3 regions of the Streptomyces sp. NPDC005866 genome follow, and region 3 is predicted to be linked to each of the others. Evidence: riboswitches for the same ligand, from Rfam matches in the RefSeq annotation. Region 3 holds a riboswitch; each other region holds the start of a gene.
What was found. Region 3 has a riboswitch for thiamine pyrophosphate ahead of thiO (glycine oxidase ThiO). Riboswitches for the same ligand answer to the same signal wherever they lie in the genome.
Positions count from the first base shown of each region.

Region 1: linked by a shared signal. The riboswitch ahead of thiC (phosphomethylpyrimidine synthase ThiC) and the one ahead of thiO (glycine oxidase ThiO) in region 3 are both predicted to bind thiamine pyrophosphate.
Region 2: linked by a shared signal. The riboswitch ahead of ABZ396_RS36160 (thiamine ABC transporter substrate-binding protein) and the one ahead of thiO (glycine oxidase ThiO) in region 3 are both predicted to bind thiamine pyrophosphate.

Region 1 is NZ_JBEXWP010000003.1:263,521-266,791, forward strand. It holds gene thiC (phosphomethylpyrimidine synthase ThiC) at 30-1,850, opposite strand; TPP riboswitch at 1,843-2,020, opposite strand; gene ABZ396_RS06010 (YibE/F family protein) at 2,092-3,271, shown strand, end outside.
Region 2 is NZ_JBEXWP010000034.1:52,030-55,300, forward strand. It holds gene rlmN (23S rRNA (adenine(2503)-C(2))-methyltransferase RlmN) at 329-1,435, shown strand; TPP riboswitch at 1,494-1,601, shown strand; gene ABZ396_RS36160 (thiamine ABC transporter substrate-binding protein) at 1,678-2,751, shown strand; gene ABZ396_RS36165 (iron ABC transporter permease) at 2,793-3,271, shown strand, end outside.
Region 3 is NZ_JBEXWP010000005.1:10,109-13,379, forward strand. It holds gene ABZ396_RS09015 (thiazole synthase) at 1-167, opposite strand, end outside; gene thiS (sulfur carrier protein ThiS) at 171-371, opposite strand; gene thiO (glycine oxidase ThiO) at 368-1,537, opposite strand; TPP riboswitch at 1,535-1,646, opposite strand; gene ABZ396_RS09030 (hypothetical protein) at 1,699-2,049, shown strand; gene ABZ396_RS09035 (FAD-dependent oxidoreductase) at 2,095-3,271, shown strand, end outside.

The sequences.
Region 1 (3,271 bases), on a different contig from region 3:
TACGCGCGGGTCGTTCCGTGCGGCAACGACTATTCCGCCAGCGGCAGATACACCCGGTTGCCCGAGGCCGCGAACTCCTTCGACTTCTGGAGCATCCCCTCCGCGACCTCCTCGGGTGACGCCCCCTCGGCCGCAGCACCACCGAACCGCTCTGTGATGCTTTGGCTGATCTTCATCGAGCAGAACTTCGGCCCGCACATCGAGCAGAAGTGGGCCGTCTTCGCCGGCCCCGCCGGAAGCGTCTCGTCGTGGAACTCGCGGGCCGTGTCCGGGTCCAGGGCGAGGTTGAACTGGTCCTCCCACCGGAACTCGAAGCGGGCGTCGGACAGCGCGTCGTCCCACTCCTGCGCGCCCGGGTGGCCCTTGGCGAGGTCGGCCGCGTGGGCGGCGATCTTGTAGGTGATCACGCCGGTCTTCACGTCGTCCCGGTTGGGCAGGCCCAAGTGCTCCTTGGGGGTGACGTAGCAGAGCATTGCCGTGCCCCACCAGGCGATCATCGCGGCGCCGATACCGGAGGTGATGTGGTCGTACGCCGGTGCGACGTCCGTGGTCAGCGGGCCGAGCGTATAGAACGGAGCTTCATCGCAGATCTCCTGCTGAAGGTCGATGTTCTCCTTGATCTTGTGCATCGGGACGTGGCCCGGGCCTTCGATCATGGTCTGTACGTCGAAACGCTTGGCGATCCGGTTGAGTTCCCCTAGCGTGCGCAGTTCCGCGAACTGCGCCTCGTCGTTGGCGTCCGCGATGGAGCCGGGGCGCAGGCCGTCGCCCAGCGAGTACGTGACGTCGTAGGCGGCGAGGATCTCGCAGAGTTCCTCGAAGTTCTCGTACAGGAACGATTCCTTGTGGTGTGCGAGGCACCAGGCCGCCATGATCGAGCCGCCGCGCGAGACGATGCCGGTCTTGCGGTTGGCGGTGAGCGGCACATACGGCAGGCGCACGCCCGCGTGGACGGTCATGTAGTCCACGCCCTGTTCGGCCTGTTCGAGGACCGTGTCCTTGTAGATCTCCCAGGTCAGCTCCTCTGCCCTGCCGTCGACCTTCTCCAGGGCCTGGTAGAGCGGCACTGTGCCGATGGGGACGGGGGAGTTGCGCAGCACCCACTCGCGGGTGGTGTGGATGTTGCGTCCGGTGGACAGATCCATGACCGTGTCGGCGCCCCAGCGGGTCGCCCAGGTCATCTTCTCCACCTCCTCCTCGATGGATGAGGTCACCGCGGAGTTGCCGATGTTGGCGTTGACCTTCACCAGGAACCGCTTGCCGATGATCATCGGCTCGATCTCCGGGTGGTTGACGTTGGCCGGCAGCACGGCCCGTCCCGCCGCGATCTCCTCACGGACGACCTCGGGGGAGACGTTCTCGCGGATGGCCACGTACTCCATCTCCGGGGTGACCTCACCCCGGCGGGCATACGCCAGTTGAGTGACCGTCTCGCCGTCCCGGCTGCGGCGCGGCTGGCGTGGGCGGCCCGGGAAGACGGCGTCCAGGTTGCGCAGCCCGCCACGCGGCGCCGTGTGCTTGATCCCGTCGTCCTCGGGACGGACGGGCCGGCCCGCGTACTCGGCGGTGTCACCACGGGCGATGATCCAGTTCTCCCGCAGCGGCGGCAGGCCCCTGCGGACATCGGTCTCGACGAGCGGATCGGTGTACGGACCGGAGGTGTCGTAGAGCGACACCGACTGCCCGTTGGTGAGATGCACCTGACGGACCGGCACCCGGAGGTCGGGGCGCGAGCCCTCGACATACCCCTTGTGCCAGCCGATGGACTTCCCGGCCTCCTGGGGCGATTCGCCCGCAACGGGCTGTTCGTCCTGGCCGAAGGCAGGCGTGCGTGCGTCCTCGTTGGTCATGAGACCTACTCCCTACGCCGGCATTACCCGGTAACAGGTTCGGCGGTCGACGCAGCGGATTCCGTCGGGCGGCGTTTCATGTGAAACATCACTCGTTCCACGTGAAACATCGCGAATACGGAGGTCAGCGCCCTCTCAGCCCGGTGCTCCGAGCTCCCGCGTGTGCAAAGGTGCCTCCACGCTAGCGTCAATTCGGGCGCGGTGAACAGAGGGCCCCTGCCGTTCTTGCGATGATCGGGCGGTGACCACGACACAGCAGCACCCTTATCCGCCCCCTGAGCCGAGGCGCGGCAACGGCGCCACACAGGGCGGCGGAACCGGCCACGGGGGCCACGGTGCCGGTGACGGACACGACCACGGGCAGGGCGGCCGTCAGTACGACCACGGAAACGGCCTCAGCCATGACGACGGCCATGCCCACGGTCACCCGCCCGGTCAGGGGCCCGGCCAGGGCGGCTCCGGAGCAGGCGACGGGCACGGTCACTCGCACAGCCACAGCCACGGACCCGCCGCGCCCGTCTCCAAGCACCTGCGCAAGGTCATCGCGGCGATCCTCATCCCCTTCACCGCCGCGGTCGTGGCCGGCCTGGTGGTGCTGTGGCCCGGCGGTGCCCCGCCCCACGAGCGCACCGGCGTCGGCTTCGACCGCCAGACACAGGCGGCCACGGTCACCAAGGTCGTCTCAGTCAGCTGCAAGTCGGTCAACGCCTCCGGGGACAGCGCGACCGGTGACACCTCCACCGCCGAGGGCAGCTCCGCCCAGCAGGAGGAGAACGGCACCTGCAAGAAGGCGACGATCCGCGTCGACACCGGCAAGGACAAGGGCCGTACGTTCAACGAGATCGTGCAGCCCGACCAGTCACGCCAGTTGCACGAGGGCGAGAAGGTCGTGGTCGCGTACGAGCCCTCGGCGCCCAGGGACCTGCAGTACTCGGTCACCGATGTGAACCGGAAGTTCCCGATGGCGCTGCTGGCCGGGATCTTCGCACTCGCCGTCGTGGTGGTGGGCCGCCTGCGCGGTGTCATGGCGCTGGTCGCGCTGGCCGTCAGCTTCCTGGTGCTGACCCTGTTCATCCTCCCGGCGATCCTGCAGGGCTCCAACCCGCTGCTGGTGGCGGTGATCGGAGCGAGCGCCATCATGCTGATCGCCCTGTACATGTGCCACGGGCTCTCCGCGCGGACATCGGTGGCGGTCCTCGGCACGCTGGTCTCGCTGTGCCTGATCGGCGTCCTCGGCTCGGAGTTCATCAACTGGGCCGCGCTCACCGGCAACACCGACGACAACACCGGCCTGATCCACGGTCTGTACCCGTCGATCGACATGAGCGGTCTGCTGCTGGCCGGCGTCATCATCGGTTCGCTGGGTGTCCTGGACGACGTGACGGTGACCCAGACCTCGGCCGTCTGGGAACTGCACGAGG
Region 2 (3,271 bases), on a different contig from region 3:
CTGCCGTGGCCAGGTCAGGACGGAAGAACGAGTCCTCGCCAAGCGGCCCACCGCTGACGATGACCATCCATGCCTCCTCCGCTCAACCATGCGGTCACCGTCGACCTTGAAGACGGTTGTGACTCCGCGCTCGGCCAGCCACTCCATCAGTACAAGCCTGTCCACTCGCACCCCTCTGGAGAGATCATCCCATCGCAGAGCACACGCCCTCGGGCCGTCCCTGGGCCGTCCGATGCCGACCAAAGCTGACAGAGGCCGCCCACGGGTGACCACTCCCACCCCGCTCTGGCCTGGGCCGCCGGAGTTGATCTGCCACACTGGAAGGGTTATGCCTGCACCCGGAGAACTCACTTTCGTCGCCCCGCGCGGAGCCAAGAAGCCGCCGCGGCATCTCGCTGACCTCACGCCCGCCGAGCGCAAGGACGCCGTGGCCGAGGTCGGTGAGAAGCCGTTCCGTGCCAAGCAGCTCTCGCAGCACTATTTCGCGCGGTACGCGCACGACCCCGAGCAGTGGACGGACATCCCGGCCGGCTCCCGGGACCGGCTGCGGGACGCGCTGTTCCCCGAGTTGATGACCGTCGTACGGCATCAGTCGACGGACGAGGGCACCACCCGCAAGACGCTGTGGCGGCTGTTCGACGGCACGCTCGTCGAGTCGGTGCTGATGCGCTACCCGGACCGGGTGACCATGTGCATCAGCTCACAGGCGGGGTGCGGGATGAACTGCCCGTTCTGCGCGACCGGGCAGGCGGGCCTGGACCGGAATCTGTCCGCCGCGGAGATCGTCCACCAGATCGTGGACGGGATGCGGGCGCTCAGGGACGGGGACGTGCCCGGCGGTCCTGCCCGGCTCTCCAACATCGTCTTCATGGGGATGGGAGAGCCGCTCGCGAACTACAAGCGGGTCGTCACCGCCATCCGTGCCCTCACCGACCCCGCCCCGGACGGGCTCGGACTCTCGCAGCGCGGGATCACCGTGTCGACGGTCGGGCTTGTGCCCGCCATTCACCGGTTCGCCGACGAAGGGTTCAAGTGCCGGCTCGCGATCTCCCTGCACGCCCCCGACGACGAACTGCGTGACACCCTCGTGCCGGTCAACACCCGGTGGAAGGTGCGCGAGGTGCTGGACGCCGGGTTCGAGTACGTCGAGAAGAGCGGGCGCCGGCTGTCCATCGAGTACGCCCTCATCCGGGACATCAACGACCAGGCGTGGCGCGGTGACCGGCTGGGCCGCCTGCTCAAGGGCAAGCCCGTGCACGTCAACCTCATCCCGCTGAACCCGACGCCGGGCTCGAAGTGGACCGCCTCGCGGCCCGAGGACGAGAAGGCGTTCGTCGAGGCGATCGCCGCGCACGGTGTGCCCGTCACCGTTCGGGACACCCGTGGGCAGGAGATCGACGGGGCGTGTGGTCAGCTCGCGGCCACCGAGCGGTAATCTGAGGGCCGTACACCCACATCGTCATACACCCACATCCGCATACGCTGACATCTTCATATTCCGACAGGGGAGCGCCACAGCGCTGAGAGTGCGGCAACCGGGCCGCAGACCCTCTGAACCTCGCCCAGGTCATTCTGGGTAGGAAGTTCGGTCATCACTCAAGCTGTTGCGCCCTGCCCGGGTGGTTCCACCGGGCGGGGCCGCGTCTCTTCCTGGTCCATCCCAGGAGGACAACACCAGTGCACACCAAGACCTTCTTGGCCGCGGCCGTCGGGCTCGGCCTCGTCACGCTGTCCGCGTGCGGGTCGGGGAACGGCGGCTCCGCCGCGGCCTCCAAGACCGTCACCCTGGTCAGCCACGACTCATGGGCCGTCTCCAAGAGCGTGCTCCAGGACTTCGAGAAGCAGTCCGGCTACAAGGTGAACGTCCTCAAGGACGGCGACGCCGGGCAGGCCGTCAACAAGGCGATCCTGACCAAGGACAACCCGCAGGGCGACGTCTTCTTCGGCGTTGACAACACCCTGCTCTCCCGCGCCCTCGACAACGGTCTCTTCCAGCCGTACCAAGCCAAGGGCCTCGACCAGGTCGGCAAGGACTACCAACTCGACGCGGGCAAGCACCGGGTCACGCCCATCGACTACGGCGACATCTGCGTCAACTACGACAAGGCCTACTTCGGCAAGCACAAGCTGACTCCCCCCACTTCCTACGCCGACCTCGTCAAGCCGCAGTACAAGAACCTCCTCGTCACGGAGAACGCGTCCACCTCCTCGCCGGGGCTCGGCTTCCTGCTCGGCTCCGCCGCCCGGTACGGGGACAGCGGCTGGCAGGACTACTGGAAGAAGCTCAAGGACAACGGCGTCAAGGTCGTCGACGGCTGGGAGCAGGCCTACAACGAGGAGTTCTCCGGTTCGGCCGGCGGCAAGAAGGCGGGCGGCGACCGGCCGCTCGTCGTGTCGTACGCCTCCTCCCCGCCCGCCGAGGTCATCTACGCCGACCCGAAGCCCAGCACCGCGCCCACCGGCGTGGCGACCGGCACCTGCTTCCGGCAGATCGAGTTCGCCGGGCTGCTGAGCAACGCCGGGAACACCAAGGGCGGCAAGGCGCTCATCGACTTCCTGGTCTCCAAGGAGTTCCAGGAGGACATGCCGTCGAACATGTTCGTCTATCCGGTGGTGGAGGGGGCCGGCGTGCCGGCCGAGTTCACCGAGTACGGTCCCGCCGCCAAGAACCCCGAGACCATGGCGCCCGACAAGATCGCCGCCAACCGTGACCAGTGGGTCAAGTCGTGGACGTCACTCGTTCTGAAGTGACGGCCTCCGGCCGGCGCGGGAGGGCGGCGCGGCTCGGGCTGATGCTCGTGCCCGTCGCGTTCTTCGCCGTCTTCTTCGCCTGGCCGGTCGCGGCGATCGTCACGCGCGGGCTGAACGTCGACGGGGTGTGGCGGTTCGGGCGGATCGCCGACGTCGCCGGCCAGTCCGACATCCGGCACGTGCTGTGGTTCACCACCTGGCAGGCGCTCGCCTCCACCGCGCTCACCCTCCTCGTCGCGCTGCCCGCCGCCTATGCCTTCGCCCGCCTCGACTTCCCGGGCAAGCAGGTGCTTCGGGCCGTTGTCACCGTGCCGTTCGTGCTGCCGACCGTCGTCGTGGGGACCGCCTTCCTAGCCCTCGTCGGGCGCGGCGGTCTGCTCGACGCGTTGTGGGGCGTACGACTGGACACCACCGTCTGGGCCATCCTGCTCGCCCATGTCTTCTTCAACTACGCGGTCGTCGTACGGACCGTGGGCGGCCTGTGGTCCCAACTGGACCCGCGGCAGGAGGAGGCCGCGCG
Region 3 (3,271 bases):
GAGCCCCGTACCCCCGGATCCACCCGCCGCATCGCGACGGTCGTCAGCTCGGTCCCGGACGCGACGAGCGCCCGCTCCAGCACCTCCAGGCTGGGCGCACCCCCCGTCCCCATGATCAGCCGGGACGAGAACGTCGTACCCCCGAGGACAAACGGATCGTCGGCCATGGCTCAGCCTCCCTGCACGGCGGTCAGGACTTCCACGCGGTCACCCTCGGCGAGCCCGGTCGTCGGCCACTCCGTACGCGGTACGACGGTCTCGTTGACCGCCGCGGCCACCCCGGACGGCGCGGCCGTGAGGGACTTCACGAGCGTGTCGAGAGCGATGCCCGGCTCGATCTCCCGGCGCTCCCCGTTGACGGAGATGTTCATGCGGTCTGCTCCACGAGTACGCCAGGGACGGGGCCGAAACGCTTCGGCGAGAACGGACGGGCCTCCTCCGGCAGCTCACCGCCGACCAGCAGCTCCGCCATCACGTCTCCCGTGACCGGCGTGAGCAGCACCCCGTTGCGGTGGTGCCCGGTGGCCAGCAGCAGCCCGTCGAGGCGGGTCGGCCCGAGCAGCGGCGCGTTGTCGGGGGATCCGGGGCGCAGCCCGGCCCGGGTCTCGGTCAGCGGCAGCTCGGTGATGCCGGGCACCAACTCGTGCGCGTCGCGCAGCAGCTCGTAGACACCCCCCGCCGTGACCGTCGTGTCCCAGCCCAGCTCCTCGCTCGTCGCCCCGACGACCAGCTCGCCGTTCTCCCGGGGCACCAGGTAGAGATGGCCGCCGCGCACGACGGCCCTTACGGTCCGGCTGAGGAACGGCGCGTACCGCGCGGGCACGGTCAGCCGGAGCACCTGCCCCTTCACGGGCCGCACCGGTGGCAGCACGTCCTCGGGCACGCCCGCCAGCCGCCCGCTCAGACTGCCGGCGGCGAGCACGACCCGGTCCGCGCCCAGCAGGTCTCCCGCGCGCGTGACGGCACCGGCCGCCCCCTCCCGTACCACCTCCAGGCGCTCGGCCCAGTCGCGGTGGAAGACCACCCCGGCCCGCTCGCACGCCGCCACCAGCGCGGCCGCCAGCCGGCGCGGGTCGATCTGGTGGTCGCCGTCGACCCGCAGCCCGCCGCGCACGCCCGGCGCGAGCATCGGCTCCAGGCGCCGGCACTCCCGCCCGGACAGCCACTCGGAGTCCAGCCCCGACTGCTGCTGGAGGGCGTGCAGCTCACGCAGGTTTGCGCGGTCGTCGGCGTCCAGCGCGACCGCGAGCGTGCCGCAGCGCCGGTAGCCGAGGTCATGGCCGGTCAGCTCGGTGAGCTCGGCGGCGAAGTCGGGATAGCGGCGGGCGGAGGCCAGATTGAGCCCCAGCAGGGTCTGCTCGCCGTAGTGCAGTTCGGTGACCGCGGCCAGCATCCCCGCCGCGACCTGCGCGGCCCCGCCGCCGGGCTCGGGGTCCACCACGGCGGTGGCGAGCCCGCGCTGCGCGGACCGCCAGGCCGTGACCAGGCCGATGATTCCGCCCCCGATGACGAGGACGTCGGACATACGTGTGGACATGGGCGTCCAGCCCCTCCCTTCGCCGGCATGACCCGGATCAGGTTCGTACGGTCGGAGGCCGCCAGCCTCCCTCTCAGCCCGGTGCGTCCGGACTCCCGCGAGTGCTTGTACGTTGGCCACCCTAGTCCGTGCCGCTTTCCGCAGTAAGGGAGCCTCCTTCCGTGGCCAGTTCGCTCGACGGTCTGACACTCGCCCCCGTCGCGGACCAGGCCCCAGGTCAGGTGGGTATCGGCACCCGGTTCGCCTACCACGAGCAGGACGGCGAGATCTGGGCCGACTACGCGGGCGGCGACGTCGTGCGCGGACATCTGGTCGGCACCCGGACGGGGGACCGGCTCGACTTCCGCTACGTCCAGCTGAGGCGGGACGGGACCACCTCGTCCGGACACTGTGTGTCGACGGTGGTCGAGTTGCCGGACGGACGGGTACGGCTGGAGGAGACCTGGGAGTGGGAGTCGCAGCCCGGCGCCGGGACGAGCGTTGTGGAACAGGTCACTCAGCACGCCCCCTGACTGACTCCTTGTCAGTTGTCTATCGTTCCTGACTATGGTGATCAGGTGAGCGAGCAGACGCAGCGACGGGGCACGTCACAGGCGCGACGCGTGGTCGTCGTGGGCGCGGGCATGGCCGGGGTGCAGACCGCCGTGGCCCTGCGCGAGCAGGGGTTCGCCGGCACCGTCACACTGATCGGCGCCGAGCCGCATCAGCCGTACGACCGGCCGCCGCTGTCCAAGGCGGTGCTGCTCGGCAAGGCTGAGGGCTCCGCCTTCGAGGTCGACTTCGAGGCGCTCGGTATCGAACTGACGCTCGGCCGTGAGGCCCTCGGCGTGCGCCCCGCCGACCGTGAGCTGGACACCGAGGCCGGACCGGTGCCGTACGACGTCCTGGTGCTCGCCACCGGTGCCGAGCCGATCACGCTGCCCGGCACCGAGGGCGTGCCCGGCGTCCATCTGCTGCGCACCCTGGACGACGCCGAGCGACTGCGGCCCGTGCTCGCGCGGCAGCACGACGTCGTGGTGGTCGGCGCGGGCTGGATCGGCGCCGAGTTCGCCACCGCGGCCCGGGAGGCCGGCTGCGCGGTGACCGTCGTGGAGGCCGCCGACCGTCCGCTCGCGGGAGCGCTCCCCGCCGAGGTGGCCGCGCCGATGACCGCCTGGTACGCCGACAGCGGCGCCGAACTGCGCACGCACGCGCGCGTGGCGCATGTCGAACCCGGCGCGGTGGTGCTCGACGACGGCTCGCGGGTGCCCGCGGGCGCCGTCGTGGTCGGGATCGGCGCCCGCCCCGCCACCGCCTGGCTGGCCGGCTCCGGCATCGAACTGGGCGCGCACCGGGAAGTGGTCGCCGACGACCGGCTGTGTACCGGCGTCCCGGACGTCTACGCGGTCGGCGACTGCGCCTCCTTCCCGTCCGGCCGCTACGGCGAGCGCCTCCTGGTCCACCACTGGGACAACGCCCTGCAGGGCCCGCGTACGGTGGCCGCCAACATCCTCGGCGAGTCCGGCGCGGTCTACGACCCGGTGCCGTATTTCTGGTCGGAGCAGTTCGGCCGTTTCGTGCAGTACGCCGGCCACCATCCCGTGGCCGACCGCCTGGTCTGGCGCGGTGACCCGTCCGGCCCCGCGTGGACGGTGTGCTGGCTCCGCGAGGACCGCCTGGTAGCTCTCCTGGCCGTGGGCCGCCCGCGTGATCTGGCCCAGGGCCGCCGCCTGATCGAGGCGAACACCCGAATGG